3 regions of the Streptomyces sp. NPDC029466 genome follow, and region 3 is predicted to be linked to each of the others. Evidence: riboswitches for the same ligand, from Rfam matches in the RefSeq annotation. Region 3 holds a riboswitch; each other region holds the start of a gene.
The links. Region 3 has a riboswitch for cobalamin ahead of ACZ4XD_RS32045 (ribonucleoside-diphosphate reductase subunit alpha). Riboswitches for the same ligand answer to the same signal wherever they lie in the genome.
Positions count from the first base shown of each region.

Region 1: another riboswitch for cobalamin. It lies ahead of cobN (cobaltochelatase subunit CobN); the one in region 3 lies ahead of ACZ4XD_RS32045 (ribonucleoside-diphosphate reductase subunit alpha).
Region 2: another riboswitch for cobalamin. It lies ahead of ACZ4XD_RS00595 (prenyltransferase/squalene oxidase repeat-containing protein); the one in region 3 lies ahead of ACZ4XD_RS32045 (ribonucleoside-diphosphate reductase subunit alpha).

Region 1 covers NZ_JBVHZH010000004.1:124,422-132,055, reverse strand. The annotation lists gene ACZ4XD_RS05800 (DUF4097 family beta strand repeat-containing protein) at 1-715, shown strand, start outside; gene cobN (cobaltochelatase subunit CobN) at 847-4,458, opposite strand; cobalamin riboswitch at 4,495-4,627, opposite strand; gene ACZ4XD_RS05790 (cobalamin biosynthesis protein CobG) at 4,789-6,510, shown strand; gene ACZ4XD_RS05785 (precorrin-8X methylmutase) at 6,604-7,284, shown strand; gene cobJ (precorrin-3B C(17)-methyltransferase) at 7,353-7,634, shown strand, end outside.
Region 2 covers NZ_JBVHZH010000001.1:132,051-139,684, forward strand. The annotation lists gene ACZ4XD_RS00570 (glycosyltransferase family 4 protein) at 1-437, opposite strand, end outside; gene ACZ4XD_RS00575 (TetR family transcriptional regulator) at 677-1,309, shown strand; gene ACZ4XD_RS00580 (ferredoxin) at 1,672-1,905, opposite strand; gene ACZ4XD_RS00585 (aldehyde dehydrogenase) at 1,905-3,356, opposite strand; gene ACZ4XD_RS00590 (MBL fold metallo-hydrolase) at 3,744-4,826, shown strand; cobalamin riboswitch at 5,100-5,221, shown strand; gene ACZ4XD_RS00595 (prenyltransferase/squalene oxidase repeat-containing protein) at 5,445-6,752, shown strand; gene ACZ4XD_RS00600 (SCO2322 family protein) at 6,752-7,453, shown strand; gene ACZ4XD_RS00605 (CbiQ family ECF transporter T component) at 7,450-7,634, shown strand, end outside.
Region 3 covers NZ_JBVHZH010000055.1:28,621-36,254, reverse strand. The annotation lists gene ACZ4XD_RS32070 (extracellular solute-binding protein) at 1-161, opposite strand, end outside; gene ACZ4XD_RS32065 (GntR family transcriptional regulator) at 406-1,164, shown strand; gene ACZ4XD_RS32060 (DUF3311 domain-containing protein) at 1,372-1,632, shown strand; gene mctP (monocarboxylate uptake permease MctP) at 1,671-3,296, shown strand; gene ACZ4XD_RS32050 (Uma2 family endonuclease) at 3,372-3,959, opposite strand; cobalamin riboswitch at 4,088-4,240, shown strand; gene ACZ4XD_RS32045 (ribonucleoside-diphosphate reductase subunit alpha) at 4,402-6,837, shown strand; gene ACZ4XD_RS32040 (ribonucleotide-diphosphate reductase subunit beta) at 6,837-7,634, shown strand, end outside.

The sequences.
Region 1 (7,634 bases), on a different contig from region 3:
TTTCATCGGCGTCATCGCCTTGGCCGGCATCGGGGCGGGGGGACTCAGCGCCTGTGGGCTGCTGCCCGGAAAGACCTTCAAGGACGACGCCAGGGTCTCGAAGAAGATCACGTCCGTCCGGCTGGACACCGGCTCGGGCGGGCTCACGGTGCACGGCGGCAAGGGCGGCGGCACGGTCTCGGTGCACCGCGCGGTCTCGTACCACGGCGACCGGCCCCAGGGCGCCACCCACCGCGTCGAGGACGGTGTGCTGGTGCTCTCCGGCTGCGGCCGCAACTGCACCGTGGACTACACCGTCGAGCTGCCGGCCGGTATCCCGGTGAGCGGGAAGACCTCGTCCGGTGCGGTGGAGCTGGCCAAGGTGGGCCCGGTGAAGCTGACCACCAGCTCGGGGGACATCCAGCTGGACGGGGTGAGCGGGGCGGTCGATGCCCGGACCACCAATGGCCGGATCACCGGACGCGGGCTGTCGGGCGCGCGGATCGCGGCCGAGACGTCCAACGGGGATATCGACCTCACCCCCGCCACCGCGCAGAACGTCCGCGCGAAGACCTCCAACGGCGCCATCAGGCTGCAACTGCCGAAGGGCCCGTACCGGGTCGCCGCCGAGACCAGCAACGGGGAGGAGCACATAGGCATCGCCCAGGACCCGGCGGCCCGCTACCGCCTGGAGCTGACCACCAGCAACGGGGATATCACCGCGAAGGCCGCCTGAGGGGGCCGGCGGTCCGGTCCGAGGGCCGGACCCCGCCCCGGTCAGCTGACGGGCCCCGGCCGCGGCCACGCGTCGTGGCCGGCCGCGGCCTCCCGCCGGGGCGGGCCACGGCAGGCCCGCCCCGCGGTGGGTCAGTCCTCGCCCTCCAGCTCCCCCTCGGTCTCCAGGAAGGCCTGGCGCAGCGCCGCCAGCGTCTCGGCGTCCGGCTTCTCCCACATGCCGCGGGATTCCGCCTCCAGGAGGCGCTCGGCGATCCCGTGCAGGGCCCAGGGGTTGGCCTCCTCCAGGAAGGCCCGGTTCTCGGGGTCGAGGACGTAGGTCTGGGCGAGCTTGTCGTACATCCAGTCGGCGACCACGCCCGTGGTGGCGTCGTAGCCGAACAAGTAGTCCACGGTGGCGGCGAGTTCGAAGGCGCCCTTGTAGCCGTGGCGGCGCATCGCCTCGATCCAGCGGGGGTTGACCACCCGGGCGCGGAAGACCCGGGAGGTCTCCTCGACCAGGGTGCGGGTGCGGACCGTCTCCGGGCGGGTGGAGTCACCGATGTACGCCTCGGGGGCCTTGCCCTTGAGCGCCTTGACGGTGGCGACCATGCCGCCGTGGTACTGGAAGTAGTCGTCGGAGTCCGCGATGTCGTGCTCGCGGGTGTCGGTGTTCTTGGCGGCGACCGCGATGCGCTTGTAGGCGGTCTCCATCTCGGAGCGGGCCGGCCGGCCCTCCAGCCCGCGGCCGTAGGCGTAGCCGCCCCAGACCGTGTAGACCTCGGCCAGGTCGGCGTCGGTGCGCCAGTCACGGGAGTCGATCAGCTGGAGCAGACCCGCACCGTACGTCCCCGGGCGGGAGCCGAAGATGCGGGTGGTGGCGCGGCGCTCGTCGCCGTGGTCGGCGAGGTCGGCCTGGGTGTGGGCGCGGACGAAGTTCTCCGCGGCCGGCTCGTCCAGTCCGGCGGCGAGCCGTACGGCGTCATCGAGCAGGCCGATGACATGCGGGAAGGCGTCCCGGAAGAAGCCGGAGATGCGCAGCGTGACATCGACACGGGGGCGGCCGAGCTCGGCGAGGGGGATCGGCTCCAGTCCGTTGACCCGGCGCGAGGCGTCATCCCAGACGGGCCGGACACCCAGCAGCGCCAGCGCCTCGGCCACGTCGTCGCCGGACGTCCGCATGGCGCTGGTGCCCCACAGCGACAGCCCGACGGACTGCGGCCAGTCGCCGTTGTCCTCGCGGTAGCGCGTCAGCAGGGAGTCGGCGAGGGCCTGGCCGGTCTCCCAGGCGAGGCGGGAGGGCACGGCCTTGGGGTCGACGGAGTAGAAGTTCCGGCCCGTCGGCAGCACGTTGACCAGGCCACGGAGCGGGGAGCCGGAGGGCCCGGCCGGGACGAAGCCGCCGTTGAGGGCGTGTACGGCGTGGTCGATCTCGTCGGTGGTGGCGGCGAGACGTGGGACGACCTGACGGGCGGCGAAGTCGAGGATGTCGGCGACCGCGGCCGGGTGCCCCTCGGCGGTCTTGGCCACCGCCGCCGGGTCCCAGTCCGCGTCCTCCATCGCCTGCACCAGGGCGCGGGCGGTGGCCTCCGCCTCGTCGGCGGTCGTGCGGGTGGCCGCGGACTCGTCCAGTCCGAGCGCCTCCCGCAGACCGGGCAGGGCGGACGTACCGCCCCAGATCTGGCGGGCGCGCAGGATGGACAGGACGAGGTTGACCCGTGCCTCGCCGGCCGGCGCGCCGCCCAGCACATGGAGTCCGTCGCGGATCTGGGCGTCCTTGACCTCGCACAGCCAGCCGTCGACGTGCAGCAGGAAGTCGTCAAAGCCGTCGTCGTCGGGGCGTTCGTCCATCCCCAGGTCGTGGTCGAGCTTGGCGGCCTGGATCAGCGTCCAGATCTGGGCGCGGATCGCGGGCAGCTTGGCCGGGTCCATCGCGGAGATCGCCGCGTACTCATCGAGGAGCTGTTCCAGGCGCGCGATGTCGCCGTAGGACTCGGCACGGGCCATCGGCGGGACGAGGTGGTCGACGAGGGTGGCGTGCACCCGGCGCTTGGCCTGGGTGCCCTCGCCGGGGTCGTTGACCAGGAAGGGGTAGATGAGCGGCAGGTCGCCGAGGGCGGCGTCGGGGCCGCAGGCCGCGGACAGGCCCGCGTTCTTGCCGGGCAGCCACTCCAGGTTGCCGTGCTTGCCCAGGTGGACCATGGCGTCCGCGCCGAAGCCGCCGTCGTCGGCAGACGCCGCGATCCAGCGGTAGGCCGCCAAGTAGTGGTGCGAGGGCGGCAGATCGGGGTCGTGGTAGATCGCGATCGGGTTCTCGCCGAAGCCGCGCGGCGGCTGGATGAGGATCAGGAGATTGCCGCGGCGCAGCGCGGCCAGCACGATGTCGCCGTCGGGGTTCCGGCTGCGGTCGACGAACATCTCACCGGGCGGCGGCCCCCAGTGCTGCTCGACGGAGTCCCGGAGTTCCTGCGGCAGCGTGGCGTACCAGCGCTTGTAGTCGGCGGCCGGAATGCGGACCGGGTTACGGGCGAGCTGTTCCTCGGTGAGCCACTCCTGGTCGTGGCCGCCGGCCTCGATGAGGGCGTAGATCAGCTCGTCACCGTCGCCGGACTCCAGGCCCGGGACCGGCTCGGCGGTCTCGTCACCGAAGTCGTAGCCGTCCGCCCGGAGGCGGCGCAGCAGGGCCACGGCACTGGCCGGGGTGTCCAGCCCGACCGCGTTGCCGATGCGGGAGTGCTTGGTCGGGTAGGCGGACAGCACCAGCGCGAGGCGCTTCTCCGCGGCCGGGATGTGGCGCAGCCGGGCGTGCCGGACGGCGATCCCGGCGACCCGGGCGGCGCGCTCGGGGTCGGCGACGTAGACCGGCAGTCCGTCCTCGTCGACCTCCTTGAAGGAGAACGGGACGGTGATCAGCCGGCCGTCGAACTCGGGGACCGCGATCTGCGAGGCGGCGTCCAGCGGCGAGAGCCCCTCGTCGTTCTCCTCCCAGGCGCTGCGCGGCCCGGTCAGGCACAGCGCCTGAAGGATCGGCACGTCCAGGGCGGCCAGCGCGCCCGCGTCCCAGGACTCGTCGTCGCCGCCCGCGGAGGCCTCGGCGGGCTTGCTGCCGCCCGCCGCGAGGACCGTGGTGACCAGGGCGTCGGCGCTCCCCAGCGCCTCGATCAGCTCCGGCTCGGGGGCGCGCAGGGAGGCCACGAACAGCGGCCGGGCGCGCCCGCCGGCCTCCTCGATCTGCTCGCACAGGGTCCGTACGAAAGCGGTGTTGCCGCTCATGTGGTGGGCGCGGTAGTAGAGCACGGCGACCAGCGGGCCGGTCTGGTTGCGCCCTTCCCAGTCCAGCGGGCCCCAGGACGGGGCGGGCTCCGGCGGCTCGAAGCCATGGCCGGTCAGCAGCACCGTGTCGGAGAGGAAGCGGGCGAGCTGGTCGAGGTTGGCCGGGCCGCCGTGCGCGAGATAGGCGTGCGCCTCGGCCGCGATGCCGACCGGGACCGTGGACTGCTCCATGAGCTGGGCGTCGGGGGCCTGTTCACCGGTGAGCACGACGACCGGCCGGTGCTGGTCCTCGGCGAGCAGCACCTCCAGGCCCTCCTCCCAGGCGCGGATACCGCCGAGGAGACGTACGACGACGAGGTCGGTGCCCTCCAGCAGCGCGGGGAGTTCGGCGACGTCGAGGCGGGCGGGGTTGGCGAGCCGATACGGCACGGGACCCGTGGCCGCCCGGGCGCTGAGCAGGTCGGTGTCGGAGGTCGACAGCAGCAGAAGCATGCGAGCGCAGGCCTTCCTCGGGGTATCCGCGCCCCGGGTGGTCGTATGGACGGCGGGAGTTCCTGGCTCACCCGGCAGCTGCCGGGTTCACAGTGGCGGGACCGCGCCGGATTCACACCGGGCTTCCTCCCTGGGGCCGTAAGGCCCTGCGCCGTCGCTGGCGTCGGCGGGCCGTCCGACCCACCGACCTGCATAGTAAGGGCTGCGGCCGAGCGAGGTAAGCGGGCCTCCGGACCTGCCGTATCGGGACGGGGGCGGGCGCCTCCGTACGCGCATCGGGCCGCGAGCTTGGCCGGATCCGGCCCGGATGGGCCACCCACCTCCGTGGGTATGCTCGCGGCCATGCCGCCCTCCCCCTCGACACGGCCCCCCGGGTCCGAGCCGCCCATACGGGACCGCGGTGACGCCTGCCCGGGAGCGCTGCGGCTGCACTCCGCCGCCGACGGACACCTCGCCCGAGTGCGACTGCCCGCCGGAGACTTGACGGTTCGTCAGGCCGAGGCACTGGCTGATGCCGCGGACCGGCTCGGGGACGGCCATCTCTCCCTCACCTCCCGCGGCAACGCGGAACTCCGCGGCCTCCCGGACGACTGCGGCAGCCGGCTCGCCGCCCTGCTGCGCGACGCCGGTCTGCTGCCCTCCGAGCGCCACGAACGCATCCGCAACATCCTCGCCTCCCCCCTGGCCGGACTGGACCGGCACACCCCTTCTGACGTGCGGTTGTGGGCCCGTGAGCTGGACGGACTGCTCTGCACGAGCGAGTCCGCGACCGCGCTGTCGGGCCGCTTCCTCTTCGTCCTGGACGACGGCCGGGGCGATGTGGCGGCGCTCGGCGGCGATGTGAGCTTGGTCGCAGAACCGGCCGGGACCGAGGCACCGACGGACCACGGGCACCAGTCCGAAACCGGACATCCGGCCCGCCCCGGAGCCAGTGCCCTGCTGCGGGTCGGCGACTACCCGGCGGCCCTGCGGATCGCCGGCCCGGACGCCCCACGCGCCGCCCTCACCGCCGCCGAGGCATTCCTCTCCGCCGCCGAGGCGAGCGGCAGCGGCGCCTGGCGGGTCCGTGAACTCCCCGCCGGCCATGGCCTGACGGCCCGGGCGGTCGCGGAGCGGCTGCGGGGGGCGGGGGTTGAGTGTGTGCTTGTGGCTGCGGCGGCGGACGTGGTCGGGGCGGCCGACGTGGCTGCTGCGGCGCAGGTGGCTGAGGTGCCCGGCACCAACGAGCCTGCCGCGCCCAGCTCCCCGCCGTACTCCGCCTCCGCGCCATACGCGACCTCCGCTCCGTACGCGGCCCCCGCGCCGCACCGCGCCCGCACCCCCTACGCCGACTCCTCCGCCCCCGGCATCATCGAGGGCGGCGACGGAGCGCACGCGCTCTCGGTTCTCGCGCCGCTGGGGCGGCTGTCCGTCGCGCAGTGGCGGCTGCTGGTCGCCGTCGCCGCGGCGGACGGGGACGGCGTTCTCCGGCTCACTCCCTGGCGCGGCATCGTCATCCCGGGGCTGTCCGCCGACGCGGCGACCGCCCGTCTGCGTGAGCTGGCCACCGCCGGGCTGATCACCGACCCGGACTCCCCCTGGCACCGCATCGGGGCCTGCACCGGCCGCCCCGGCTGCGCCAAGTCCCTTACCGATGTACGGGCCGACGCCACGGCCGCGGTCACGGCGGGCACCCCCGTCCCCGTATCGGCATCCGGCTCCGGCTCCGGCACCGGCACCGGCACCTGCCCCGACCCCATCCGCCTCCCTGGCAAAGCGGAGCCGGGACCGGGACCCGAGGCGGAGCCGGGGCCCGGACCGGAGGCGGGGCCGAAGCCGGAGCGGGGACCGGGACCGGGGCCGGGGCCGGGGCCGGAGGCAGGGGCGGACAACTCGGCCCCCCGCCACCACCTCCCCGTGTACTGGTCCGGATGTGAGCGGCGCTGTGGGCACCCGCACGGCGCCTGGGTCGATGTGCTGGCGACGGCGGACGGCTACCGGGTCTCGGTCGTCCGGCCGAAGACCCCACCCGCCCCGGCGGCACCCCCCGCTGCCCCCTGCTCCACCTCATGAAGCGCCGCTCCAGAGGCCCGTGCCCCACCCCCGGAACCGCCCGACCCACAGCGCCCTCCCCCACCTCATGAACCACCCCCGAACCACAGCGCCATGTCCCACCGCCAGAACCGTCCCGTACCCGACAAACCCGAGGCCACAGTGACCGCGTTCGACTACGAGAAGGACGGTGCGGCGATCTATCGCCAGTCCTTCGCCACCATCCGCGCCGAGGCGGACCTCGGCGGCCTGCCCGCCGACGTCAGCCGGGTCGCGGTCCGGATGATCCACGCCTGCGGCATGGTCGACCTGGTACGCGATCTCGCCTTCACCCCCGAGGTGGTGGCCCGCGCCCGCGAGGCGCTGCGCGCCGGTGCGCCGATCCTCTGCGACGCCAACATGGTGGCCAGCGGCGTCACCCGTAAGCGGCTGCCGGCCGACAACGACGTGCTGTGCACCCTCGCCGACCCGTCGGTGCCGGACCTGGCCGCCCGGATGGGGACGACCCGCAGCGCCGCCGCCCTGGAGCTGTGGCGGGACCGGATGGAAGGCGCCGTGGTCGCGTTCGGCAACGCCCCGACCGCCCTCTTCCGGTTCCTCGAAATGATCGAGGAGGGCGCGCCCCGCCCCGCCGCCGTGATCGGCATACCCGTCGGCTTCATCGGCGCCGCGGAGTCCAAGGACGCGCTGATCGCACACCCGTCGGAACTGGACCACATCGTCGTGCGCGGGCGCCGGGGCGGCAGCGCCATGGCCGCCGCCGCGATCAACGCCCTGGCAAGCGAGGAAGAGTGAGCGTGAGCGAGCAGCAGCTGACCGGTCGCCTCTACGGTGTGGGCCTCGGCCCCGGCGACCCGTCCCTCATGACGGTCCGGGCGGTCGAGGTCATCGCCGAGGCCGACGTCATCGCCTACCACAGCGCCCGGCACGGACGTTCCATCGCGCGCTCCATCGCCGCACAGCACCTCCGCGCCGACCACATCGAGGAAGCGCTGATCTACCCGGTCACCACGGAGTCGACCGATCACCCCGGCGGCTACCGGGGCGCGCTGGACGAGTTCTACGAATCCGCGGCGGCCCGCCTCGCCGCGCACCTCGACGCCGGCCGCACGGTCGCCGTCATCTCCGAGGGCGACCCGCTCTTC
Region 2 (7,634 bases), on a different contig from region 3:
TCGTGGACGACATCGAACTGGCCACGGCGGGCGGCGAGATGGCGCCGGGCCCGCAGCGAGAAGGTCAGCGGTTCGGGGAAGCCGCCGGTCCACATCGTGCCGACCTCAAGGGCGTCGATCCAGTCGCGGTACTCGCCGCGCTTCGGCGTACGGAACGGGTCCGGCTGGCGGTAGAGGTCCAGGCTGGGCAGCTCGGTGAGGATCACCCCGTCGTCGACGACGGGGTAGGGCTGGGCGCCGATGACCTCGACGGAGTGGCCGAGGCGGGCCAGTTCGCGTGAGAGGTGCCGTACGTAGACGCCCTGTCCGCCGCAGAACGGGTTCCCCTTATACGTGAGCATCGCGATCCGCAGGGGACGCTCGCCGTTCGTCGGGGCGGAGGCCGGGGTGGCCTCTGCGGGGCGAGGCGCGGCTGCCTGGACGGCCTCTGCGGTCACGCTCGGCCCCCTTCTCACTGGACTTTCGCCGGAGCGTAACCGCTGGCGGTAATCTAGAACAAGTTTCAGAACTGATTGGCTACTGATCAGTTCACCGAGCTTCGAATCTACCGGCCGAGAACGAAGCGAAAAGAGCCGCACCAGGTGATTCGCGCCACCACCCGCCCCCCTGCCATGCTGTGCCGAGCACACCACCGGCACTCGCCGCATCGCGGACGGAATGCCACGGAATGGGAAATATGACTACGGAATCCAAGGCGGCCAGACCGACCCTTCCCGCGAGTCCTCCCCTGACCGAGCGTCAGGAGGCCCGACGCCGCCGCATCCTGCACACCAGCGCCAAGCTGGCGTCCCGTGGTGGCTTCGACGCCGTGCAGATGCGCGAGGTCGCCGAGTCCTCGGGCGTCGCGCTCGGCACCCTCTACCGCTACTTCCCCTCCAAGGTGCATCTGCTGGTCGCCACCATGCAGGACCAGCTCCAGCACATGCACGAGACGCTGCGCAAGCGCCCGCCGTCGGAGCAGGACCCGGGCGCACGGGTGGCCCAGACCCTGATGCGGGCGTTCCGCGCGCTCCAGCGTGAGCCGCATCTCGCGGACGCGATGGTGCGCGCACTGACCTTCGCGGACCGCTCCGTCAGCCCCGAGGTGGACACCGTCTCCCGGCTGACCACCGCGATCATCCTCGACGCGATGGGCCTGGACGGCCCCGCCACCCCCGAGCAGCTCTCCGCGGTCCGCGTCATCGAACACACCTGGCACTCGGCCCTGATCACCTGGCTCTCGGGCCGCGCCTCGATCGCCCAGGTGAAGATAGACATCGAAACGGTGTGCCGCCTGATCGAGCTCACTTCGGGTGAACGGGAGGGCTGAGGCGGGGGCGGGGGGCCGCGTCAGCGCCGCGCCGGGGTTGCGTCAGTTCCGTGGCGGGGCCGGGCCGGGGGCGCGCCGGGGCCGTGGGCGTCAACCCAGCGACGCTGATCTGCGTCACGTCGCCGGGCCGTGGGCGCCATCCAGCGATGTTCGCCTCGGCTCGCCGCGCTGACAGCGCCCACTTGCGCACTCACCTCGTCGGCCCGCGCGCGTTAACGCCGCCTTCGCCACGGGTAGTTGGCCCGCAAGGGGCCCACCGGTCCCCTACGGGACTCCGCCCCACACCCCCTACGGGCGGCCCCCGGCCACGGGGCTCCCGCCCCGCACCCCGGGCCGTCGCTCCCCGGCCGTGCGGCCGTCGCTCATTCCTCCGGCGGGAAGACCGCCTCGCCGCTGTCGGCCACGGTGAGGGTGATCGCTTCCACGGGGCACCCTTCTGCCGCGGCCAGCACGCTCTCGGCGGCATCCGTCTCCGGCGCCGCCGGATGCGACTGCCGCGCCGAGTCGAGGCGGAAGCCGTCCGGCGCCGCCGCGGCACACATCCCCGACCCGATGCAGACGCTCCGGTCCACCACCACCTGCCAGCGGTCCCCCATCAGGCACCCGCCGGCAGATGGATCATCTTGTGCTCCAGGTATTCGCCGAAGCCCTCGGGCCCGAACTCCCGCCCGATGCCGGAGTTCTTGTAGCCGCCGAACGGGCCGAGCATGTCGATGCTGAAGGTGTTCACCGAGTACGTGCCGGTGCGCACCTGCCGGGCGATCTCGATGCCGTGCTCGACATCGGCCGTCCACACCGAGCCGGAGAGCCCGTAGTCGGAGTCGTTGGCGATCCGTACCGCCTCCGCCTCGTCGTCGTACGGCAGCAGACAGATGACCGGGCCGAAGATCTCCTCACGGGCGATCCGCATGGAGTTGGCGACCTCGCCGAAGAGGGTCGGCTCGACGTACCAGCCCGTGGTCTGCCCCTCGGGACGGCCGCCGCCGGTCAGCACCTTGGCGCCCTCCTGCTGTCCGAGCGCGATGTAGTCCAGGGAGCGCTGCTGCTGACGGCGGGCGACCAGCGGGCCGACTTCGGTGGCCGGATCCAGCGGGTCGCCGACGGTGAGCGCCGAGGCAGCCGCGGTGAACCGCTCGGCGATCTCGTCATAGTGGCTGCGCGGGGCGAGAATCCGCGTCTGGGCCACACACGCCTGGCCGTTGATCATCCAGGCGAACGGCACGATCCCGGCCACCGCCGCGTCCAGATCCGCGTCCGGCAGGATCACCGCCGCGGACTTGCCGCCGAGCTCCAGCGTGACCCGGCTGAGGTTGCGGGCCGCGACCTCCATCACCCGCTTGCCGGCCGCCACCGAGCCGGTGAACGACACCTTGTCCACGCCCGGGTGCCCGACGAGGTACTCGCTCACCTCGCGGTCCGCCGGCAGGATCGACAGCACGCCCGGCGGCAGCCCCGCCTCCGTCACGATCTCCGCGAGCAGGTACGCGTCCAGCGGCGTCTCCGGTGACACCTTCAGCACCACCGAGCAGCCGGCCAGCAGCGCCGGCGCGAGCTTGGCGGCGGCGGTGAACTGCGGGACGTTCCACGGCACCACGGCCGCGACCACCCCGGCCGGTTCCCGCCGCACCAGCAATGGCCCCAACACCCCGCCACGCCGCTCCTCGAACGGGAAGTCGCGGGCCACCGTGAGCGCCGCGTCCCACACCAGCATCGCGGCAAGCGACTGCACCATGACGCCGGAGGTGAACGGGGTGCCGTTCTCCGCGCTGATGACCTTGGCGATCTCCTCGCTGCGGGCCGCGAAGGCGTCCTTGATACGGGTCACCACCGCGATCCGGTCCGCCAGCGGGGCGTTCGCCCACACCCCGGACGCGAAGGACGTACGGGCCGCGGCCACCGCTCGGTCGACGTCCGCTCGCGAGGCATGCGGCACCCGGCCGATGACCTGTTCGGTGTGCGGCGAGACGACCTCGATCGTGTCCCGGCCGGCCGGATCGACCCACTCACCGCCTATGTAGAGCTTTCCGTGCTCGACGAGGTCGCTCATCGCTGCCGCCTCCTGCGGGTCGGCCGCCTGTTCCGGCGGTCCCTGCCGGTTCGCTGTCGTTGCGGTTTCGCTGTGCGTTGCCGGCTCAGTGCTGTTGCCGGTGCGCTGTCGGTACCGGTGCGTTGTCGTTGCCGGTGCGTTGTCGTTGCCGGCTGTCGGTACGGGTTCGCTGTCGTTGCCGAGTTGACGCCTCGGGCACGCTTGCTGACGAGGCATCAGGCCACTCAATCCCCCAGGAACTGATACCAGTTCTAGTTGGAGGAGTCCACGGCGCCGACCGAAACCCAACTGGCCATGCCAGAAGGGGCACTTCAAGCCGCTTTGAAACCAGTTCTAGTTATAGTGAGGCCGGGTACCGGGTGTATGCCACACCGAGAGGGGTCCGGGATGACCGCGCAGGTGACCGACCACAAGGGCGGAGTGTGGAGCATCGCCGTCCCCATCCCGGACAACCCGCTCGGCCACACCCTCGTCCACCTCCTGGAGACCGACCGCGGGCCCGTGCTCATCGACACCGGCTGGGACGACCCGGACTCCTGGGACGCCCTCGTCGCCGGCGTCACCGCCTGCGGGTTCGCCCTCACCGACCTCCACGGCGTCCTGATCACCCACCACCACCCCGACCACCACGGTCTGTCCGCCAAGGTCCGGGAGGCCAGCGGCGCCTGGATCGCGATGCACGCCGCCGACACCGCGGTGGTCCGCCGCACCCGCGCGGCCGAACCGGGCCAGTGGCTCGACTACCTGCTCGCCAAGCTCACGGCGGCGGGCGCACCGGACGACCATCTGGCGCCCCTGCGGAAGGCCCGCGCCACAGGAGGCGGCCGGAAGCTGCCCGGCCGGCGGGCCGCGCTGCCGGACCGCGGCATCGACCCCGGCGAACTGCTCGATCTGCCGGGGCGCCGGGTTCGCGCCATCTGGACACCCGGCCACACCCCCGGCCATGTGTGCCTCCATCTGGAGGAGGAGCACCCCTCGGCACGCACGCCCGGCTTCGGCCGGCTGTTCTCCGGCGACCACCTCCTGCCCGGCATCACCCCGCACATCGGCCTGTACGAGGCTCCGGACGACGAGGGGAGCCCGCCCGGCCCGCACGGCATGGAGGGCCCGGGGGAGAACGCCGACCCCTTGGGCGACTACCTCGACTCGCTCGAACGCGTCGGCCGGCTCGACCCCGCCGAGGTACTGCCCGCCCATCAGCACGCCTTCACCGACGCCGGCGGCCGGGTGCGCACACTCATCGCCCACCACGAAGAGCGGCTGACCCAGCTCAGATCCCTGCTCCAGGAACCCCGCACCGTCTGGCAGCTCGCCATGGCCATGGAGTGGAACCGCCCGTGGGAGCAGATCCCTTACGGGTCCCGCAACATCGCCGTCTCGGAGGCCGAGGCCCATCTGCGCCGGCTGGTGAAACAGGGGCGGGCGGAGTGGGTGCCAGGGTCGGATCCGGTGCGATATCAGGCGGTGTGAGGGGGCGGGGCGGGCCTCCCGCGTTGCCTCTGTCCTGGTTCGTGCAGCTTCTTGACTGCTGTGTACCCGGGGTCAGGGTCGGGACCGGCCGGTGGCCCCCTCCCCGCTCGTGCCTGGATCCCGCCCTGCTCGTGCCCAGCCGCCCGACCGTCCCGCCGTGCCCGCCACCCGTCCCCCCGTACGCGGCCCCAGGGACCCGCCCCCTGCGCGGCTCGCGCGCCGCTCCGCCCCGCTCGTGCCGGATTCCGTCGGCTCGTACGCGCGAGCGAGCGCATGCCGGGTGCCGGTTAAGGTGTGCGGGACAACTTCATCCGTACCCGATCGGGGGAAGCCGGTGGAAATCCGGCGCTGACCCGCAACCGTGAGGACGGCCCGTCCGTACCGCGCCGGCTGGCCCGGCGGGAAGGCCGTACGAGCCGGAGCACCCGAGGGGGCACGACCAAGGCTCCCGCCGCCGGAACCGTCCGCCACAGGGACGGCCGGTGCGCGGCACCGTCGAGGTATACGGAGCTGAGCCCGGTGCCGCCGCGTCCGCGATCCAAGGGGATCGCCGCGCGGGCGGTCGGCCGAGCACGGCTGCGTACATCGCCGCGACCCGACCCGAGAGGCACCGACCCGATGGCCCCCATGGCTTCCATGGCTCACCAGGCCCCCCTGACGCACCCCGTCGCCTTCCTGGCGCGCCGCGCCGCCACGGCGCTGGCGGCCGCGGCGGTGCTGGGCGCGGCCGCTGCCCCCGCCGCGTACGCCGACGACGCCGCCCCGTCCGCGGCCCCCAAGAAGCTGCCGGACGGCCTGTACGGCACCAAGGACCCGCAGTACGACGGGGTGTGGCGGCAGTCGCTCGCGCTGCTGGCGCAGGACACGGTGGGGGTGCGGCCGGCCGCGTCCGGCGTGCGCTGGCTGGTCGGGCAGCAGTGCGCCGACGGCGCGTTCACCGCCTTCCGCGCCGAGCCCGGCAAGCCCTGTGACGCCAAGACCATGCGGGACACCAACCAGACGGCCGCCGCGGTGCAGGCGCTGGCCGCGCTCGGCGGGCACGGCGCCACCGTGCAGAAGGCCGTGGGCTGGCTGAAATCGGTGCAGAACGACGACGGCGGCTGGAGCTCGATGCCCGGTTCGGCCAGCGACGCCAACTCCACGTCCGTGGTCATCGGCGCGCTCGCGGCGGCGGGCGAGAAGCCGCGGTCGGTGACGTCGAAGAAGGGCGGCAAGACCCCGTACGACGGGCTGCTCACCTTCCAACTGGGCTGTGACGCGAAGGAGGGCGAGCGCGGCGCGTTCACCTTCCAGCTCAAGGGCGCCGCCCCGAACGCCGACGCCACCGCGGCCGCCGCGACCGGAGCGCTCGGCAAGGGCTTTGTCGTCGAGCCCGCGGATCAGCGGGCGGACGCCCCGGTCAAGCCGCTGAACTGCAAGGACGGCGGGGACGAGAAGAAGGACGATCCGGAGCGGGCCGCGGCGGGCGGTGACGCCTACCTCGTCGCGCAGCTCGACAAGAACGGGCAGCATCTGCTCTCCGCGATGCCGGGCGCCGAGAAGCAGCCCGATGTCGGCAACACCGCCGACGCCGTGGTGGCGCTGGCGGCCGGCGGGCACGGTGCCGCTGCCGCAAAGCCGCTGAAGTGGCTGGAGAAGAACGCCACGGGCTGGGCCAAGCAGAACGGGCCCGCCGCCTACGCCCAGTTGGTGCTGGCCGCGCACGCCACCGGCACCGACCCGCGTTCCTTCGGCGGCACCGACCTGGTGGCCGCGCTCAACGCCACCGGCCCCGAGCCGGCCGCCGCGGCGAAGAAGGACACCGGGGACGCCGACGACGCCACGGACGGCGGCGGCATCGGGGTGTGGTGGGTCATCGGTGTCGGTCTCGCCATCGGCGCCGGTATCGGGTTCCTGCTGAGCAGCCGTAAGAAGAATCAGCTCTGATGCGGCGGACCAGGATCGCCGGCGCCCTACTGCTGGCCGGTACGGTCACCGGCCTGGCAGCCGGGCCCGCGCAGGCGCAGGAGTACCGCTACTGGTCGTTCTGGGACGGCAAGGGCAGCTCCTGGGCGTATGCCACCGAAGGGCCGGCCAGTCAGCGGCCGGCCGACGGCGCGGTCGAGGGCTTCCGCTTCACCGTCGGCGCCGACTCCGCCGGGGCCGGTAAGCCGCGCCCGGCCGCCGACTTCGACGCGATCTGCCGCGACACCCCCGCCAAGGACGGCCGCAAGCGGATCGGCATCGTGCTGGACTTCGGCACCGCGGCGGACGCGCCCGCCGGCGAGCGGCCGCCGGCGGCCAGGTCGGAGTGTGCGCAGGTGCCGGAGGACGCCTCGGCGGGCGAGGCGCTGGCGGCGGTCACCCGGCCGCTGCGCTATCACGCCAACGCCTTGCTGTGTGCCATCGCCGGCTACCCGAAGGCGGGTTGCGCGGAGGCGGTGAACGGGTCGAAGGACGGAGCGAAGGGCGGAGCCAAGGGTTCCGCGGCCTCGGCTGCGTCGTCCGCGGGGGTGGCGGAGGACCGTGCCGACGGGGGTGGTGGAAGTGGCGACGGGGGGCCGTCCGCCGGACTGCTGGGCGGGGCCGCGGCCGTTGTCGCGCTGGGTGCGGCAGCGGTGTGGCAGGCACGCCGCCGACGCGGATGAGCGCACCGCAGGCGACCCGTACCACCGCGCTGCACGCCGGCGCCTGGTGGCTGTGGGCGCTGGGCCTGGCCACCGCGGCCTCCCGCACCACCGATCCGCTGCTGCTGGGGCTGCTGGTGGGCGTGGCCGGGTATGTCGTCGCGGCACGTCGTACGGATGCGCCATGGGCCCGTTCGTACGG
Region 3 (7,634 bases):
TCGGTCCACTGCGCCGGATTCGAACCGTTCATCACCCAGACGGTCAGCTTCTGGCCCTTGAAACCGTCCGCGCCCGTCTTCGTGCCGCCGCCGGACCCACAGGCAGTGACACCCACCAGCATTCCCACGACCGCCGTCGCCGCCACGAGCCCACGCTTCATTGCGCTCTCCCCCCAAAGGCCGGGTGTGTGGTCTTTAATGGTTTAGACCAGTGCCCGCAGCTTGGCCTAGACCTTTAGGGGTGTCAAGGGTGTATAAGAGTCGCTGCCAGGTCCGTTACCTGACCGACATCCGGCGGGCCGGGGCCTGTAAGGAAGCACGGGAAACCCACCCGTGCCACGATGTGAGCCGCTACGTACGGAGGCGCCGGTGACGGCAGCACGACAGGAGTCGGAGAGGCGGGTCATGGACACGGACGGGGGCAGCAGTGCCGAGAGCGGCGGCACGCGGACCGCACGGGTGCCCAAGTACTACCGGCTCAAGCGGCACTTGCTGGAAATCACCGAGACCCTGCCGCCCGGCACCCCGGTCCCGCCCGAACGGACCCTCGCCACGGAGTTCGACACCTCGCGCACGACGGTGCGTCAGGCCCTCCAGGAGCTGGTGGTCGAGGGCCGACTGGAGCGCATCCAGGGCAAGGGCACCTTTGTCGCCAAGCCCAAGGTTTCCCAAGCCCTGCAACTGACCTCCTATACGGAGGACATGCGGGCCCAGGGCCTGGAGCCGACGTCCCAGCTGCTGGACATCGGCTATGTCACCGCGGACGACCGGCTCGCCGGCCTGCTGGACATCGCCACCGGCGGCCGGGTGCTGCGCATCGAACGGCTGCGGCTGGCCAGCGGTGAGCCGATGGCCATCGAGACCACCCATCTGTCGGCGAAGCGCTTCCCCGCGCTGCGCCGGAACCTCGTCAAGTACACCTCCCTCTACACCGCGCTGGCCGAGGTGTACGACGTCCGGCTGGCGGAGGCCGAGGAGACCATCGAGACCTCCCTCGCCACCCCGCGCGAGGCCGGCCTGCTGGGCACGGACGTCGGACTGCCGATGCTGATGCTCTCCCGGCACTCGCTCGACGCACAGGGGCAGCCGGTGGAGTGGGTGCGCTCGGTCTACCGCGGCGACCGCTACAAGTTCGTCGCCCGGCTGCAACGCCCCACGGACTGACCCACGACCCGCGCCGGGCGGACAGCGCTCCGCCCGGACTTCCCTTGCCCTGCCGCCGCCGGATCCGCCCCCTGGGGCCGGCGGCGCAGGTCGCGGCCGGGTGGATTCTTGATACCGATATGCGGACAGCTAGTGACGCGTGCCACTGCCCTGCCATAGATTTCCAGCCGATCGCACAGGAGACAGCCAGGGGACGGAGCCACGGTCATGACCCAGTCAGCCGCATCACCGGTTCGCAGACAGGTCGTCACGCCCACGCGTGTGGTGGCCGGACTCTGCCTGATCGCTCCGTTCGTGGCGATGCTGTGGGTGAGCTCGTACGCCAAGATCGAGCCGACGGTCATCGGGATCCCGTTCTTCTACTGGTACCAGATGCTGTGGGTGCTGATCTCGACCGCGCTCACCACCCTCGCCTACAAGCTCGTGCAGCGTGAGCAGCGCGCCCGCAAGGGCGGTGCGGACCAGTGACTCCCACGAGCGCGCTCGCCGCCTCCCAGACCCAGGGCATCAACGGCGTCGCCCTGGCCGTCTTCGTCTTCTTCTTCCTGGCCGTGACGGTCATGGGCTTCCTGGCCGCCCGCTGGCGCAAGGCCGAGGAGTCCGCCAACCTCGACGAATGGGGCCTGGGCGGCCGCAGTTTCGGCACCTGGGTGACGTGGTTCCTGCTGGGCGGGGACCTCTACACGGCTTACACGTTCGTGGCCGTCCCGGCGGCGATCTACGCGGCGGGCGCGGCCGGCTTCTTCGCCGTGCCGTACACGATCCTGGTCTACCCGCTGATCTTCACCTTCCTCCCCCGCCTGTGGTCGGTCTCGCACAAGCACGGCTACGTCACCACCTCCGACTTCGTCCGCGGCCGCTTCGGCTCCAAGGGCCTGTCGCTGGCCGTGGCGCTCACCGGCATCCTGGCCACGATGCCGTACATCGCCCTCCAACTGGTCGGCATCCAGGCCGTCCTGGACGTGATGGGCATCGGCGGGGGCGAGCACACCAACTGGTTCGTCAAGGACCTGCCGCTGCTGATCGCGTTCGCCGTGCTGGCCGCGTACACCTACTCCTCGGGGCTGCGGGCGCCGGCGCTGATCGCGTTCGTCAAGGACGGGCTGATCTACCTCGTCATCGCGGTGGCGATCATCTACATCCCGATCAAGCTGGGCGGCTTTGACGCGATCTTCGACTCGGCCGGCAAGGCGCTGGCCCAGCCCGGTGCCGTGCCCGGCAAACCGCGCGGTGAGCTGATCAGCGGCCCCAACGCCCAGTGGGCGTACGCGACCCTGGCGCTCGGCTCGGCGCTGGCGCTCTTCATGTACCCGCACTCGATCACCGCGACGCTGTCCTCGCGCAGCCGCAATGTGATCCGCCGCAACACCACCATCCTGCCGCTGTACTCCCTCATGCTGGGCCTGCTGGCGCTGCTCGGCTTCATGGCGATCAAGGCCGGCACGGACATCCAGGGCAACCCGCAGCTGGCCATCCCGCAGCTGTTCGAGGACATGTTCCCGAGCTGGTTCTCCGGTGTGGCGTTCGCCGCGATCGGCATCGGCGCGCTGGTTCCCGCGGCCATCATGTCGATCGCCGCGGCCAACCTCTTCACCCGCAACGTCTACAAGGACTTCCTCAAGCCGGGCGCCACGCCCGAGCAGGAGCACAAGGTCGCCAAGCTGGTCTCGCTGCTGGTGAAGGTCGGCGCGCTGGTCTTCGTCCTCACCATGGACAAGACCGTCGCGATCAACTTCCAGCTGCTGGGCGGCATCTGGATCCTGCAGACCATGCCGTCCCTGGTCGGCGGCCTCTTCACCCGCTGGTTCCACCGCTGGGCGCTGCTGGCCGGCTGGGCGGTCGGCATGCTCTACGGCACGCTCGCGGCCTACGGCGTCGCCAGCCCGACCCAGAAGCACTTCGGCGGCTCCAGCGCGGAGATCCCCGGCATCGGCGAGATCGGCTACATCGGCCTGACCGCGTTCGTACTGAACGTCGTGGTCACCGTCGTCCTCACCTTCGCCCTGAAGGCCGCCAAGGCCCCCGAAGGCATCGACGAGACCAGCCCCGCCGACTACACGGCGGACGCCGGCGACGAGGGCGTCGCCGTCGAACTCCCGCCGGCCACGGAAAAGGCACCGGCGGGGCACTGAGCCACCGGCCGGCCGGCTTCCGGCAACGGGCCGTCGCGTTCCCCCGGGACGCGGCGGCCCGTTGCCGTTCGCCGTTCAGTTCACCCAGTTCTTCAGCTGCTCGGTTTCGAGGGTGATGCCTACGGGGTCGGGGAGGTGGAGGGGCTTGCCGTACGGGACGGTGCGGACGTCCTCGTAGCGGGTGCCGTCGGGTTCGCTGTAGAGCGACACCTGGCATTCCTGCCGGTCGATGAGCAGATAGAGCGGGATACCGGCTCCCGCGTACGCACGGGGCTTCTCCACGCGATCACGCTGGTGCGTGTCGGAGTCGGAGGACGTGACCTCGACAACCATCAACACCGGCTCAGGGTCGACCCATTCCCCCTGGCCGGCAAAGGCACCACTGACGGAGAGTGCCCCGTCCGGCCGGGCCCGGCCACCGCGGTACTCCTCCGCCTTGAGTCCCTGATCCGGGTAGAGCCACAGCTCAGGTCGTGACTGAATGCAGATGCGTGTCAGCCACTCGATGATCCGACCGTGATCCCCGTCCGGTATGGGCTTGCTCTTGACCTTCCCGTCGATGAGTTCCAATCGCGCGCCTTCTTCCAGGCGGGCGAGTATCCGGGCGGCCTCTTCGAAATGCTCGGCCTCCATGATGTGTGGCCGGTCGGCGAGCGCGGCCATGAGGCCTTCTCCTTCTTCCACGGGACGGAACAAAGAACTGTCACCGACCATAGCCGAGGCCACTGACAGACACTGTGTGATCACTCACGACACACTAGATGTGGGGGTGCACTTGAGGGGCCACCCCCACATGTATGCTCGTCCTCGCTGTCGCCGCAGGGGAATCCGGTGGGAATCCGGAACTGTCCCGCAACGGTGTAGGAGCGCGCTCGGCCGGGCGGATACCGGCCCTGGGCGCGTGCCCGTGTAGTCCGAGGACCTGCCGACGGTACGTCCGCACCGCAAGGGGTGCGGTCGTCGATACGTCCGGGCCCCGAGGGTTGGGCCGGTGGACGCCGCGCGGTGTGCCCGCGCACCCCTGCGCGTCATGGGGTGCCGCATGCCCGCGTGCGCCCGTCGCGTCCCTCCCTCCCGGCCCCCGCCGAGTGAGGGAGAGCATCGCGTGACCATCGCGCCAACGGAGCCCGCGTCAGACGCCGAGGCCGTGCCGCCCGTGGTGGCCACGCCTCCCGGTACCGCCGACGGCGGACCGGGCGAGGACGGGCCGGGTGTCGCCCTGCTGCGCACCCTGACCCAGCTGACCGAGGACCTGACCGCGACCGACCCCGGCAAGGTGGCCGCCGCCGCCCTGCGCGGCCGGCACGCCGGCTCCGACGAGGCCGAACTGCGGTCGCTGGCCACCGATGCCGCGGCCGGTCTGATCGGTGACGAGCCGCAGTACTCCAAGCTGGCTGCGCGGCTGCTCACCCTCGCGATCTCGGAGGAGGCGGCCGGACAGGGGGCGGTCGCCTTCTCCGCCTCCGTCGAGGTCGGCCACCGCGAGGGGCTGATCGCCGACGAGACCGCGGAGTTCGTCCGGGCGCACGCCGCCCGGCTGGACGCGCTGGTCGACCGGGCGCTCGCCGACGGGGCCGACGACCGCTTCGGGTACTTCGGGCTGCGCACCCTGCACTCGCGCTACCTGCTGCGGCACCCCACCACCCGTCAGGTCATCGAGACCCCGCAGCACTTCCTGCTCCGGGTGGCCTGCGGTCTCGCCGAGGACCACAGCGACCGCGCGCTGGACGACGTCGCCGAGCTCTACCGGCTCACCAGCTCGCTGTCCTACCTGCCCTCCTCCCCCACCCTCTTCAACTCCGGCACCCGCCACCCGCAGATGTCGTCCTGCTATCTGCTGGACTCGCCGCTGGACGAGCTGGACTCGATCTACGACCGCTACCACCAGGTCGCCCGGCTCTCCAAGCACGCCGGCGGCATCGGCCTCTCGTACTCCCGCATCCGCGCCCGCGGTTCGCTGATCCGCGGCACCAACGGGCACTCCAACGGCATCGTGCCGTTCCTGCGCACCCTGGACGCCTCGGTCGCGGCCGTGAACCAGGGCGGCCGGCGCAAGGGCGCGGCCTGCGTCTACCTGGAGACCTGGCACGCGGACATCGAGGAGTTCCTGGAGCTGCGCGACAACACCGGTGAGGAGGCGCGCCGTACGCACAACCTGAACATCGCGCACTGGATCCCGGACGAGTTCATGCGCCGGGTGGAGGCGGACGCCGACTGGTCGCTGTTCTCGCCCTCGGACGCCCCGGAGCTGGTGGACCTGTGGGGCGACGCATTCGACGCCGCCTACCGGAAGCTGGAGGCCGAGGGCCGGGCGCTCAAGCAGATCCCGGCCCGGGTGCTGTACTCCCGCATGATGCGCACCCTGGCGCAGACCGGCAACGGCTGGATGACGTTCAAGGACGCCGCCAACCGCACCGCCAACCAGACCGCCGAGCGCGGCCAGGTCGTGCACTCGTCCAACCTGTGCACGGAGATCCTGGAGGTGACGAACGACGGGGAGACCGCGGTCTGCAACCTCGGGTCGGTCAACCTCGCGGCGCACCTGGGCGACAACGGTGAGATGGACTGGGAGCGGCTGGACGCGACCGTCCGCACGGCCGTGACCTTCCTCGACCGCGTGGTGGACATCAACTTCTACCCGACCGAGCAGGCCGGGACGTCCAACTCCCGCTGGCGCCCGGTCGGTCTGGGCCTGATGGGCCTCCAGGACGTCTTCTTCCGGCTGCGGCTGCCCTTCGACTCGCCCGAGGCGCAGGAGCTGTCGACCCGTATCTCCGAGCGGATCATGCTCGCCGCCTACGAGGCGTCCGCCGACCTCGCCGAGCGGCACGGCCCGCACCCGGCGTGGTCCGCGACCCGCACCGCCCGTGGCGTGCTGCACCCGGACCACTACCCGAACGCCGAGCCCCGCTGGGCCGACCGCTGGGCGGCGCTGCGCAGCCGTATCGCCCTGACCGGCATGCGCAACTCGCTGCTGCTGGCGATCGCGCCGACCGCGACCATCGCATCGATCGCGGGCGTGTACGAGTGCATCGAGCCGCAGGTCTCCAACCTCTTCAAGCGCGAGACGCTGTCCGGTGAGTTCCTCCAGGTCAACGCGTATCTGATCGAGGAGCTCAAGGCGCTGGGGCTGTGGGACGCGCGGACCCGGGACGCGCTGCGCGAGGCCAACGGCTCGGTGCAGGACGTCGAGTGGATCCCGGCGGAGATCCGGGCGCTGTACCGCACCGCCTGGGAGATCCCGCAGCGCGCGCTGATCGACATGGCCGCGGCCCGTACGCCGTACCTGGACCAGAGCCAGTCGCTGAACCTGTTCATGGCGTCCCCGACCATCGGCAAGCTCAGCTCGATGTACGCCTACGCCTGGAAGCGCGGCATCAAGACGACGTACTACCTGCGTTCGCGGCCGGCGACCCGGATCGCCCAGTCGGCGCGCGGCACCGCGGCCGCCGCCCCCGCCCCCGTCCCGCAGCAGGCCACCGACCCCGAGGCGGTCGCCTGCTCCCTGGAAAACCCCGAGTCCTGCGAGGCCTGCCAGTAATGACCACCGCACCGGAAACGAACGCCGCCGCGGCCCACACCGCCACGACCGGCGAGAAGAACCTTCTCGACCCGGGCTTCGAGCTGACCCTGCGTCCGATGCGGTACCCGGAGTTCTACGACCGCTACCGGGACGCCATCAAGAACACCTGGACCGTGGAGGAGGTCGACCTCCACTCGGACGTCGCCGACCTCGCCAAGCTCTCGCCGGGTGAGCAGCACATGATCGGCCGGCTGGTGGCGTTCTTCGCGACCGGCGACTCGATCGTCGCCAACAACCTCGTGCTGACGCTGTACAAGCACATCAACTCCCCCGAGGCGCGGCTGTACCTGAGCCGTCAGCTCTTCGAGGAGGCCGTGCACGTCCAGTTCTATCTGACGCTGCTGGACACTTACCTTCCCGACCCGGACGACCGGGCCGCGGCCTTCGCGGCGGTGGAGAACATCCCCTCCATCCGCGAGAAGGCGGAGTTCTGCTTCAAGTGGATGGACTCGGTCGAGAGCATCGACCGGCTGGAGTCCCAGGCCGACCGGCGCCGCTTCCTGCTCAACCTGATCTGCTTCGCGGCCTGCATCGAGGGGCTGTTCTTCTACGGCGCCTTCGCGTACGTGTACTGGTTCCGCTCCCGCGGGCTGCTGCACGGGCTGGCCACCGGCACCAACTGGGTCTTCCGCGACGAGTCCATGCACATGGAGTTCGCGTTCTCGGTGGTGGACACCGTGCGCCAGGAGGAGCCCGAGCTCTTCGACGACAAGCTGGAGCAGCAGGTCACCGAGATGCTCAAGGAGGCCGTCGAG